DNA from 3 places in the Syntrophomonas curvata genome. Region 1 is predicted to be linked to each of the others. Evidence: riboswitches for the same ligand, from Rfam matches in the RefSeq annotation. Region 1 holds a riboswitch; each other region holds the start of a gene.
What was found. Region 1 has a riboswitch for molybdenum cofactor ahead of ACU70B_RS08660 (aldehyde dehydrogenase family protein). Riboswitches for the same ligand answer to the same signal wherever they lie in the genome.
Positions count from the first base shown of each region.

Region 2: another riboswitch for molybdenum cofactor. It lies ahead of ACU70B_RS03360 ([FeFe] hydrogenase, group A); the one in region 1 lies ahead of ACU70B_RS08660 (aldehyde dehydrogenase family protein).
Region 3: another riboswitch for molybdenum cofactor. It lies ahead of fdhF (formate dehydrogenase subunit alpha); the one in region 1 lies ahead of ACU70B_RS08660 (aldehyde dehydrogenase family protein).

Region 1 is NZ_CM129641.1:1,943,564-1,947,821, forward strand. It holds gene nuoE (NADH-quinone oxidoreductase subunit NuoE) at 1-219, opposite strand, end outside; gene ACU70B_RS08655 (NAD(+)/NADH kinase) at 269-1,099, opposite strand; gene ACU70B_RS08660 (aldehyde dehydrogenase family protein) at 1,198-2,673, opposite strand; molybdenum cofactor riboswitch at 2,926-3,044, opposite strand; gene ACU70B_RS08665 (TIGR00266 family protein) at 3,305-4,069, opposite strand; gene ACU70B_RS08670 (FAD-dependent oxidoreductase) at 4,155-4,258, opposite strand, start outside.
Region 2 is NZ_CM129641.1:789,893-794,150, forward strand. It holds gene ACU70B_RS03350 (formate dehydrogenase subunit gamma) at 1-439, opposite strand, end outside; gene ACU70B_RS03355 (iron hydrogenase small subunit) at 455-829, opposite strand; gene ACU70B_RS03360 ([FeFe] hydrogenase, group A) at 848-2,020, opposite strand; molybdenum cofactor riboswitch at 2,407-2,526, opposite strand; gene ACU70B_RS03365 (PAS domain S-box protein) at 2,576-4,258, opposite strand, start outside.
Region 3 is NZ_CM129641.1:2,253,191-2,257,448, forward strand. It holds gene fdhF (formate dehydrogenase subunit alpha) at 1-1,793, opposite strand, end outside; molybdenum cofactor riboswitch at 1,933-2,054, opposite strand; molybdenum cofactor riboswitch at 2,194-2,313, opposite strand; gene ACU70B_RS10155 (ABC transporter substrate-binding protein) at 3,020-4,111, opposite strand.

The DNA of each region.
Region 1 (4,258 bases):
GTACACCCGGGCCGGTTTCAGGTTCATTTCCCGGGCTATATGGCGTAGTACGGTAAGCGGCAGGTACCCGTAGATGTCCTGCGCTTTTTGCAGGACGGTAACCAGACTGCCGGCCTGGTCACGGTATGTACCCAGCACGTCAGCTGATTTGCTCAAATCAACCGAATCATCGGTTATTGTATCCTGGAGCCGGTTTTTGTCGTGACAATTGCATAGCATATTTATGCTAACCCTCCCCTTTCCTCTTCAGTTGCGGGATAAGACCTGTTTATATAATCGATAGCGAAGGCAGGCTATCTACATTTTCAAGGTTACTACCAGTATCCTTGCTTATCGGCTGCAGGTCAATGTGAATAATATGTGCTGCTTCAGAAGCCTGGCATATTCTGACTCTGTCTCCTCTATCCAGGGTTGTTTTCACTTCCCCGTCGACGGCCAGGCAGGCGGGATGAGGGCTGATAATTTTGCAATTAATCTGCGCGTCTGCATTTACCACCACGGGAGGCAATAATTTTAACTGGGTACATATCGGGGTTATCAGCAGCGCAGGGAGGCTTGCATCTACTACCGGCCCCCCGGCTGATAGTGAATAGGCAGTAGATCCGGTTGGAGTAGCACATATTATTCCATCCCCCCGCAGGTGTTTCGCAGGGCTGTTGTTAATCCGTAATTCTATTTCCATCACCTGGGGGCTGATCACCTTGATTACCATGTCATTCAGCGCCGGTTCCATTAAGCGGACGTCCTTGCCTTTTTGAACGCTGACCGCAAGCATAGTTCTTGCTTCTACCTGGTATCGGCCTTTAATTAATAATTCAAGAGCCGGCCATAACTGTTCCGGTTCTATACTGCTCAAAAAGCCTACCCGGCCGAAATTTACCCCCAGAATGGGAATTTCCTTCCCGGCCAGCCAATGGGCGACTCTCAGTATGGTTCCATCTCCGCCCAGCACGATAGCCAAATCGGCATGCTTGATAGCTGCAGAAAGGGGTTTCTCTATGAGTTCCGATTTCACCCCATAGATCGCCAGACGCCGGTTCAACTCAACCGCCATGGCACGGGCTCGCATGTCGTCTTTACTTGCAATTATAACCTTCATTATATACAGCCCCTTAATTTTCCGCGTTGCCTGATTCAACCCGTTCAGGGGATTTATCCCGGCTGACTTAAGAAAAGCCAGCCGGGATGACCGGTTTTTTAGTACAGGCCTAGTTTAGCTTCACTGAGGCTTATGAAGATGTTCTTTTTCTGGCTGTAGTGTTCCAGCATCATCTTATGGGTTTCGCGGCCAATTCCGGATTTTTTGTATCCGCCAAAGGGAGCATGGGCCGGCAGGTTATTGTAGTTGTTTACCCACATACGGCCGGTTTGTACTGCTCGGGCTACCCGCAGGGCCCGGTTGATGTCTTTGGTCCAAACTGCACCGCCTAATCCATATTCGCTGTCATTGGCCATCTTGATGACTTCGTCTTCGTCTTTGAACTTGATTACGCATACTACCGGCCCGAATATTTCTTCCTGGGCCACTCTCATGTCGTTGGTAACGTCGGCCAGGATGGTAGGCATCATGAAGCAGCCTTTGTCCAGGCCATTGTCGTTTAATTTCTTTCCGCCGTAGGCCAGGCGGGCACCTTCTTTTTTACCGATTTCAACATAGTTAAGTATCTTTTGCAACTGGTCTTCGTTAACCTGACATCCCATCATGCTATCCTGTTCCCAGGGAAGGCCGACCTTGACTTTACTGAACAGTGAAATCATATCGGCAAGGAAGCGGTCGTAAATGTCTTCATGGACAAATACCCGGGAGCCGGCACAGCAAACCTGGCCCTGGTTAAAGAGGATGCCCATGGCTACGCCTTCAATGCCCTTGTCCCACGGGCAGTCGGGGAAATAGATGTTAGCTGATTTGCCGCCCAGTTCCAGGGTAGCCGGAATAAGCTTTTTGGCAGCCGCATCGGCAATTTGATAACCTACTTCGGTAGAGCCGGTAAAAGCCAGCTTGGTAAAGCCCTGATGCTCCAGCATATAATTGCCGGTGGTGGAGCCTCTACCGGTTACTACATTTACCACACCCGGAGGCAGGACTTGTTCCAGCAGTTTGGCAAATTCGAGGATGCTGAGGGAAGTGGTTGAGGACGGCTTGATTACTACACAGTCGCCTGCCGCCAGAGCCGGAGCTATTTTCCAGGCAGCCATCAGGAAGGGGAAGTTCCAGGGGATGATTTGTCCCACCACACCGATAGGTTCGCGCAGAATGATGCTCATATGGTCCTTGTCAATCATAACCGCTTCGCCCTCTTCGGTTCTGATGGCGCCGGCAAAGTAACGGAAGTGGTCAGATGCCAGAGGTACGTCTATGTTCAAGGTCTCCCGGATGGGTTTGCCATTATCCATGGTCTCTACCATAGCCAGTTTTTCTTTGTTCTCATCTATCAGGTCGGCAATTTTTAACAGGATTGTAGATTTTTCTTGCGGGCTGACATCCTTCCAGCCGGCAAATGCTTTCCAGGCCGCGTTTACCGCCATATCCACATCTTCCTTGCCGGCGTCTACGCAGGTGGCCAAGAATTCGCCATTGGCAGGGCAATAAGCCTTAAAGGTCTTACCTTCCGAACCGTCAATCCATTTTCCATCGATGAATAGTTTGTAGCTGTCATCCCATACTTTTTTCATCAATAATGCACCTCCAAATTCTCTAATCCTCTTTTGCTTTAATACAGATATTTACCCCGGTAATTATCCTGAATCTGATACCACCTCCTTGAGGACTTATTACTGAGGTTATAGGAACTGATTAATGAGGAAATAAAAAATGCTGCACCAGCGGAAAGGCGTAGTCCAGCATTATGAAAGAAGCTAAACCAGCGCAGGGCATAGTTCAGCTCCGGTTGGAAGGCGACTGACTAAAGAGTACAGTTCGCCATTATTGTTATAACTAATTCCCCTTTCCGCAACGGGAGGCTTATTCGTTTCCAAATAAACCTTAACGTCCTGTTATCCATAGCTTTTGCCTTAGGTCAACAGCCTCGGAGATATTTTTTCAAAGAACTTCTGCTACATTTTTGAAGCAATAAACGTGCCAACTTTTGGTTGCAGCACGTCAGAACCGGTACAAAGGTCGACCGGGCATGGAGGGAGTAAATTTTTCTTATAATTGACCGGGCATAAATATATGTAATGGTTTTGTAACCTCTTTGTTCGTCTTTTGTGTAATAGTGACATCATGATTACAACTTGGTTCAAATAAAAAACCCCGGCAACCAAACAGCCGGGGGATAAACAGGTAACGCTCTTCTTGTGATTTCTAATCTCCGCTTAGCAAATCGCCCAGTATGCGGCCTCCTATTCCGCCTACGCCGCGGGATTCGCCGGTATTGCTGATACCACTGGCGGCAATGATGCGGTCCGCCAGACGGGATAAGGGAAGGCTTTCCAGATAGACCAGGCCAGGACCGGTCAGGGTGGCCATAAACAATCCTTCGCCACCGAAGAGAGCGTTTTTGAATCCGCCGATAAACTGAATATCATAGTCGACGCTGGGGGCAAAAGCAGCCAGACAGCCGGTATCCACCCGAAGGACCTCTCCATGGGAAAGGTTCTTCTCGATTAGGGTGCCGCCGGCGTGGATGAAGGTCATGCCATCGCCTTCCAGTCTCTGCAGGATGAAGCCTTCACCTCCGAACAGGCCCGCACCGATACGTTTGGAAAAGGCTATTTCTATTTCCGTACCCCGGGCGGCACAGAGGAACGAGTCCTTTTGACATATAAAGCCGCCCCCCATTTTTTGCAAATCCAGGGGAATAACTTTACCCGGGTAGGGTGCGCCAAAAGCCACTTTTTGTTTGCGGTTGGCGTTATTTAAAAACGTAGTGATAAAAAAGCTCTCGCCGCTTATCATACGCTTAAATCCTCTGAACATTCCGCCCCCGGTTCCGGTTTGCATCTGAATACCCTGCTCCATGTACATCATGGCGCCAGCTTCAGCCCTGACCCCTTCACCGGGGTCCAATTCGATCTCCACGATCTGCATGTCATCCCCGAAGATTTGATAGTCGATTACATCGGCCATAGTGAACCTCCTTTGTTTTCTTAAAATTTTATCACAAGGAGTGGAGATTTTACTCGGAAGATTTTGCTATCGACCCTTGAATTACCTATTTATTCAAACTTGCGTAAAACTCTCTTAGCGCGGGGTCAGGGACGGGAGCCTTGGCGAAAATACTTTTTGGGGCGGGAATTGACAGCAGTGCCTTGGGCC
Region 2 (4,258 bases), 1.2 Mb from region 1:
ATAGCCACATGGGAAAACCGGTGATAATTATTAAAAGGCAGCCTACGATAATCAGGCCCCCCAGGATTTTTTGACCGGCATTATACTTTTCCTGGGGAGGCGCCTGCTCGACTTTAATGAACGGTACATATCCTCCCATGGTCTTTAGCCAGGCAAAATCGTCCTTGGTGAAAGTGGATATGGTATCTACAAAACGGGAAAAGCGGTCAAAGTTTAATAGAATATAAAGGGTTGGCCCCACGGTAAAAATAACCCCGGCCCAGCGGTGAACCAAAGAGGCGTTGGCCGGTCCTCCAAATATACTGGCTATACCGGCGATATCCCAGTAAAAACCTATTCCCGTAAGTCCAAGAACAATAAAGGCCAGCAGGTGAATCCAGTGCATGGTACGGGTTTGGGTATCATGCTTCAGTACATTTCCTTTAATTTCTTCGCTCATCACTATACCTCCCTTTTACGCTGCTTCATGGTTGTCTTCGCCCTGGTGACGCCCTTTAAGTTCTTCGATAAAGGTTGGGATATCTTTGCCATATTTAGTGTGGAGCAGGTGATGAGCTTTTTCGCTCAGGTATTTCTCCTCCCCGGGTGACAGGAATTCCCGGTAAATCTCGACTATCTCCGGATTTTGATGGGATTTGCGTAAGGCCATTTTTTCGTCCAGGGTATAAAGTCCCGCTGCCCGCTGGGCAATATAATCGTCACCGGCAGCAAAAGCATCAATACCTATCTTGGCGAAAACCCCGGATACTATGACGGCAACAGCCAGCATGCCGCTTCCTTTTAGGAACTGACGTCTGGTCATGCCCGTTTTTTCAATAAAGATATTCATAACAGGATCCCCCTTCCTTTAATAGGTATCACGCCTTATGGGCTGACCGCCGCCATTAATACATCCGCCGGGACAGTTCATCACTTCAATAAAGTGATACTTGCTGCGACCAGCCAATACATCTTCAATTATACGGTCAACGTGCTTGGTGCCAGTTACTATACATACGCTGACCGGCAGGGCCTTTCCTCCCAGGGCTTGGATCGGGACCTCTACCACTGCTTCTCTTACCGGTTTAAGCCCTCTTACTGCCTGGAAATCAACTTTACCCAGGGTTTCCCCGCTAAGTACTTCGTAGGCGGTACGCAGAGCCGCCTCCATAACTCCTCCGGTAACTCCGAATATGGTTGCTGCCCCGGTGGAGCTTCCTATAAATTGATCGGCGCGTTCATCATGAAGATTGACAAAATCTATACCTGCAGTCTTTATCATTTGCGCCAGTTCCCGGGTGGTCATTACGGCATCAACATCCTTGTAGCCGCTGGCAATGAATTCAGGACGGTCGCATTCATACTTTTTGGCGGTACAGGGCATGACCGAAACGGAATATATACTGCCGGGGTCAAGGTTTAGTTTCTCTGCCAAATAAGTCTTGGACACGGCTCCGAACATTTGCTGGGGAGATTTGGCAGTTGAAACATGGGGCAGGATTTGCGGGTATTTATCTTCGGCATACTTTACCCAGGCGGGGCAGCAGGAAGTAAACTGGGGGAGAGGTCCGGCATGTTCAAAACCGGGAACCCCCAGGGCGTTGAAGACCCGGTGGATGAGTTCAGTTCCTTCTTCGGTTATGGTCAGGTCAGCCGCAAATTCGGTGTCGTACACCTTATCAAAACCGAGTTTTCTTAAAGCGGCATACATTTTATGTTTGACATTGGTTCCTGGCGCCAGGCCGAATTCTTCACCCAGAGCTACCCTTACTGCCGGGGCTTCCTGAACTACTACGAATTGGTTGGGATTATCCAGAGCTTTTATTATCCGCTCATTGACCATGCTGAAATCGTCAATAGCGCCAAAGGGACAATTGATAAGGCATTGTCCGCAGTTTATGCATTTCCCAACTTCAATATGATGCTTTTCCCCCAATCTGCCCTGGATGGCGCCGGTAGGACAGATGGACGTACAATGATCACAGGCCTTGCATTTATCACTGACATGAATAACACCATTATTTAGCACTGCAGTACTCAATATTCTCCCTCCTTGTATAGAAGTTCACAGAAAACAAAAAATCCTTCACCTCCTTTGCATGAACCATCCGTCTGATTGACTTCTATCCTTCATGGATAGGTTCACTCCCGGTTTATATCCGGGAAAAAGAAAGTTTAGGAATTCTGCTCCTGCTGTCTGGTTTCCAGCAGCTTCGTTTTCACTTCGTGTGAACGACTATTATTAATGAATATTGTACCAATTAAAGATTACTTTGTCATTAGCGGATAAAAAAAGGCCCGCTTACAAAAGCAAGCGGGAGGAAAAAGATTGGGATTGTATGAAAAAGCCTTTTACAGCTTTTTGCCATATGTAAAAACAATGGTCGTATCCTCGTAAAAAAGGTACGACCAACCAGACCTAACAATATAGGCCTAAACTGAACTCCTTTTCACAATAGGGGAAGGCACAGGAGTTTCCCTCTGCACCCAGGCTCCAGAACCATAGCAAAACACCTTAGGTAGGGGAGCTCGGAGAACCTATTTATTTTGTTCAGCTTATCACATGGTCAGGGAAAAGGCAATAAAAAAATCCAACTTAGATATGGGCTTTTTCAATTATTTCTATAAAGTAGTCGAGCAGATAAGGGTCGAATTGTATACCGGCAAAGCGCCGAAGTTCCGAAATAGCATCATTTTTTTTCATGGCTTTGCGATAAGGGCGGTCGCTGGTCATGGCGTCATAGGCGTCGGCAATAGCCAGCATCCTGCTTTCCAGAGGAATTTCCTCTGCTTTCAGCCCCAGGGGATAACCGTTTCCATTCCACCATTCATGGTGTTTTAATATCCAATCGGCGATAGGCACCAGATCCGGGGCGGACAGGGCGATGCGGTGCCCGATTTCGGAATGGCGCTGCATTTCGAACACTTCTTCCTCGCTCAAAGGGCCGGGTTTAAAAAGAATATTATCGGAGATTCCTACCTTGCCGATATCATGAAATTCAGCTAATAAGCGCAGGTCGGCGATATGATGGCCGGGCAGCCCGATATATTCTCCCAAAGACGCTACCAGCCCCTGAATGCGTTCTGCATGCCCCTCGGTTAGAAAATCCCTGGCCTGAAGTGCTTTCATAAGCGTTTTGACAATAGCGCTCCGGGCACTCTGACGTCGGTGAAGTTTTTCCCGATACATGTTATTGTCAGCCGCTTGAAAAACTTCATTCATGCTTATGGAAGGCTCATTCCGGACAGCAAAGCCGATAGAAAGACTTAGGGGTATATCCGGGTTGTTATTGTTATAGCTTTCTACTGCGTCCCGAACTCTCTGACAGGCGGTCTCTACAATCAGTTCCGGACTGCGCAGCATGAGAACGGCAAATTCATCGCCTCCTACCCGGGCTACCACATCATCGCCCCGGAAGCATTTTTCAATCACCCGGGATACGGCAATCAATACCTTATCACCGGCATCATGCCCCAGGGTATCATTTACCAGCTTCAGACCATCCACATCACAGACTAAAAGACCGGTGGGGTAGAAGCGGCCGTTTTCTATCCGCCTAATCTCTTCTTCAAAGTAAGTGCGGTTATATAGTCCGGTAAGCCGGTCATGCAGGCTGAGATAACGAAGCTGCTCTTCGATATGTTTACGCTCGCTTATATCCCGGATAGACTCTATAGCCCCTACCCGGTTGCCGTCAGTGTCAAAGAGGGGAGAGGCTTTAACCCAAATGTAGGCGCCTTCTCCATCATATACGCCCGGAGAGAAGATTTCCGTATACAGGCTTTGCCCCTCGCGGCGGACTTCCTTGTAATGCTTGCCTATATCCTCGTCTGAAGCCGTAATCAAGTCCAGCAGCATAGGGCGGGGGTATCCGTAAAAAGGTATGGCGTAGCCATAATCACCCTGCCCGATTATGTCTTTTTTATTAAGACCGGTCATTTCCTCAGTAGCGCGGTTCCAGGCAATTACCCTGCGGTTCTGGTCAATGACAAAGGTAGCATCGGGAAGGAATTCGATTATATCAAGCAGCCGCTGGTTGGTAGCCCGAAGCTGATTCTCCATTAACTTCCGTTCGGCTATATCCCGGGCGATACCCTGTACCGCATACGGCTTGCCATCTTTATACAGGAGCCGGGGGCGAATCTCCAGAGGCACCCGTTGGCCGGACTTGGTGATAATGTCCAGCTCATAGGTGGGGATGCGCCCTTGAAAAATATCCTTTACAATTTGTTTGCCGGCAATATCCGCATGTTCCGGGGCGACCACATCCAGGAAACC
Region 3 (4,258 bases), 310 kb from region 1:
GGAATCTTCAGGCCCACTTTGTCCAACATAGGTCTGCCCCAGGCTTTTTCAAATTTTTCCTTTATTTCAGGTACGGTTACATTCTGGTAGCCGGAGTAGACATTGGGCAGGGCTCCCTGGTCACAGGCTCCCTGAACGTTGTTCTGTCCGCGGATAGGACAAACGCCGACCCCGGGACGGCCCAGGTGCCCGGTCAGCATGGCCAGGTTGGCACAGCTCATAACATTACGGGTTCCGCAAATGTGTTCGGTTATTCCCAGGGTATAGAAAAGCATAGCCTTGTCGGTAGTGGCATAGAGGCGGGCAACAGCATACAGATCCTCAACGGAAATGCCGGTTATCTCAGCAACCTTTTCCGGAGGATAGTTTTCTGCTATAGCTTTCATTTCTTCATAGTTTTCGGTGCGTTCTTCTATAAATTTCTTGTCTTCCAGGCCTTCTTTGATAATGATATGCATGAGTCCGTTGAGAAGAGGAATATCGGTACCCGGATTCTGACGCAGCCAGTAGTCGGCTTCATCGACCAGGTCTATGTGGCGCGGGTCACAGACGACCAGTTTGCAGCCGTTGCGGGCTGCCTGTCGCATTTTGTAGCCAATAACCGGGTGAGCTTCCGTAGTATTGGTTCCTATAAGGAACATGAGCTCGGCGTCGGTGGAAATCTCATTGATGGAATTGGTCATAGCGCCGCTTCCGAATGTAGTGGCCAGACCGGCCACAGTCGGCGCGTGTCAGGTTCGGGCGCAGTGGTCGACGTTATTGTTGCCCATAACTGCGCGGGTAAATTTCTGAACCAGGTAGTTCTCTTCATTGGTACAGCGGGCAGAGCTCAGAGCGGCAAAAGAGCCCGATCCGTATTTTTCTTTAATCTCACCAAAACGTTTTGCTATCAGGTCGAAGGCTTCCTCCCAACCGGCTTCTTCAAATTGCCCGTTTTTCTTGATCAGCGGGGTGGTAAGCCTCTTTTCGTTATAAATGTAATCCCAGCCAAAACGGCCTTTTATACAGAGCCGGCGCTGGTTTACCGGGCTGTCCGGATTGGACAGAACGCCGATTACTTGGCCGTCTTTTACCGCCAGGTCAAAATTGCAGCCCGTTCCGCAGAAGGGGCAGGTGGTTCTGACCCGTTCGATCTCCCACCGACGGCCTTTGCCGGCCATACTCTTTTCCTGCAGGGCTCCGGTCGGACATACGGCCACACACTGTCCGCAGAAAACACAACTTTCGGAATCGATATAATCCACATCGCCGGCAGTAGTAGCCTTGCGCCGGAACCCGCGGTTAATATAACTCAGGTTATCGGCGCCGGTTAATTCTTCACAGGCCCGGACACAGGCGCCGCAAAGAATACATTTGTTGAGGTCACGGATAATAAAAGGATTGGAATCGTCTATGGCATAATCGTGCTTTTCTCCCTGGAAGGGACTTTCTTTGATCCCATACTTGTAGCAGTAGTCAGCCAGCTTGCAGTCGCCCAGTTTATCACAGGTCATGCAATCCAGGGGATGATTGGCCACCAGTAATTCCAGAATGGTGCGCCTGGCTTCCGCGATGTCCGGGGACTCCGTATGCACTACCATGCCTGGACTAACCGGGGTTACACAGGATGCCGGGAAAAGACGATTTCCTTCCACTTGTACTACGCAAAGGCGGCAGGCTCCCAGGGGTTTTAACTCCGGGTCATAGCAGAGCCGGGGGATTTCTATCCCTATCTGGTCGGCTGCCTGCATTATAGTAGTACCTTCCGCAACTTCAACCTCCTTTCCATCAATGATCACTTTGACCATTCCCACTCCGATCACTCCTTCCATAACTCTTGCTTGCTCTCAAGTCAGATAAAAAAACAAAAAAACCCCCGCCTAACCTGGAGGTTCAAATAATTGCACCGGATACAGCTAAAAGAAGTCCAGAAATAGCAATTATCTGGTCCTTATCAGGCGGTCTCGGGCTCCTTTCCAAAATCGGGAGGCGAACCTGTTTCCAGATTCACCCTATCGGCTTTACACCATGGCTTTACGGCTTTAGGCATACCAAGCTCGGAGCAATGTAAAACGGCAGGCCTTTCTTCAATCCCCCCTCCCTTAATCATTCGCCAGACAGAGAATTCCCCGCCCGGTTATTTATCCATATACACAGAAAACAGGTATCCGTACCGGCAAAAAGCACATACAGCTACCTGTTTTGATAAAAACAAATAGTTATATTGCAACTCCTTTCCACAATACGGGGAGGCACAGGCGTTTCCCTCTGCACCCAGGCCTTTTAGCCATAGTAAATCACCTTAGGTTAAAAAGCTCGGAGCAACTTGTTTGTATAAAAGACAGGCTAGTGACAAAAAAGTACGCTACACCCGTCCCACGATAGAACGTTTATCAGGTACTCCTTTCCACAGTACATGGAGGCACAAGGTGTTCCCCTCTACCCATAGGCCAAAGCCCCAGTCCGACAGCCCGGAGCTTGTCTCCTGACCGGAGCCGGGTCATAAAAGACAGGGTACTGGTAAAAAGCACACTACACCTCTCCAAATAAAACAGACGGATAATGTGCTCCCTTCCGCAAACGGGGAGGCGTTTCCCCCGGTACCCAGCCCAGTAACCCTGGCTGGCAAAATTTGGGCTAAAAGGCTCAGAGAAAGAAATCTTGATTTTTTGCAATATTTCTAAATTTATAGTAAATATTTGTAATTATTCTAGGAGAAGTCGGAATTTATGTCAAACCATTTAATGGTAAGTATAAAATTAATTTATACTCCGCATGATAAGAATTAGATATCAGAACGTTTAATGCATGAAATTTGGCCTATATGTTTTTACGATGGGTTTAATAAAGAAATTTTATATCGTTTTAATACGGTTATGAAGTTCAGGAGATTTACAACAGCTGGTTCTCCTGACCCTCTGCTTTCTGAATCATCCGTATCCTCGACGGACAACCGGTATCTGCACGTTGACCGCCTCCGATTCATGATAATCCTTACCAATTACTCTCATTACTTCCCGCCCTGCGGTGGAGCGTAACGTCAACCGGGTTGTTCGTTCTGTCCGCACATGCCCTCGCCGTTCAATATGATGTCCAGCATGTCCCCGGACACTTGATAATTAAAGATTTTTTGATAAAAATCCTGGGCTTCCTGCTTGATATTTATATCCGGAAAGCGTTCGGGATAAAGCAGATGCGCAGTCCACATTACGGCCAGCGGTGTTTCCACCCCCTCGGCATTACCCCAGCGGGATATGCCGCCGGGCATCTGATAAACCCTGCTTTCTTTTACCGCCTTTAAGGGGGACCACCGGAAACTGCCGCTGATATATTTTGCTGTCTCAGGTTCATTTACCAGGATCACATCCGGGTCCCACTGCAGTATCTGTTCCAGGCTGGCAGAATTCTTGCCTCCAAAATGCCGCAAAGGCTGATCCACCGATACATTTATGGCTCCAGCTGTCTGGGTCCAATCAGCTGCCAAAGTGTCCGGCCCATCCGTATCAGTGGCTTCGTCCGTTGCGCGGTAGACCCGCACCCGCTCTGCTTCAGGAATAGTTGCCGCCACTTTCCGGACCTTATAAATACAATTCTGATAGTAATCGTTATATAGCTTCCCCCGCTCTGCTGCCCCCAGAGCCTGAGCGATAACCGTAACAGCATGCTGCTGTTCCTCTATACCGGAGTAGTCCACCGCCAGGTAAGGAATATTGGATTTTTCCAGTTTTTTCGCTTCGGCCGGATCGGCTGCGGTACTGTTTTTAACCAATACCACATCCGGGTCGGCTTTAAGTAACTCTTCAATATCTATAGAGCCTTCTGCAACGGGTACCAGCGCCCGGCTTATGTCCGGATAGATTTCATTCAGCAATACATCTTGCTTCAGATCATCAGGTACGGCAACAATTTTGTCACCCTGGCCCAGCATAGCGGTCGCATACCCCGCAAAAGCATATAAACAGGCCACCCGTTCAACTTTAGCCGGGACTTGCACCCGGCGATCCAAGCAGTCGGTGACGGTAATAGTTTTCCCCCCACCGTCCTGGTTGGCCCGCCAGTAACGTAATCCCATAACCGCCAGCAGGATTATCAATAATATTAACATCAGCCGGAGATATTTTCTGTCAGTCACTGTTTTCCCCTCCTAATTATTGATTATTTCTTCGGCATACTTAATGGAGCCGCTTGGCTTGACAAGATGGAGGAATCCAGCGGGCAGGCAATCACCCTGATACTAACATTATATAAGATTAAAATGTTTTTTCCACTCAATCCGGCA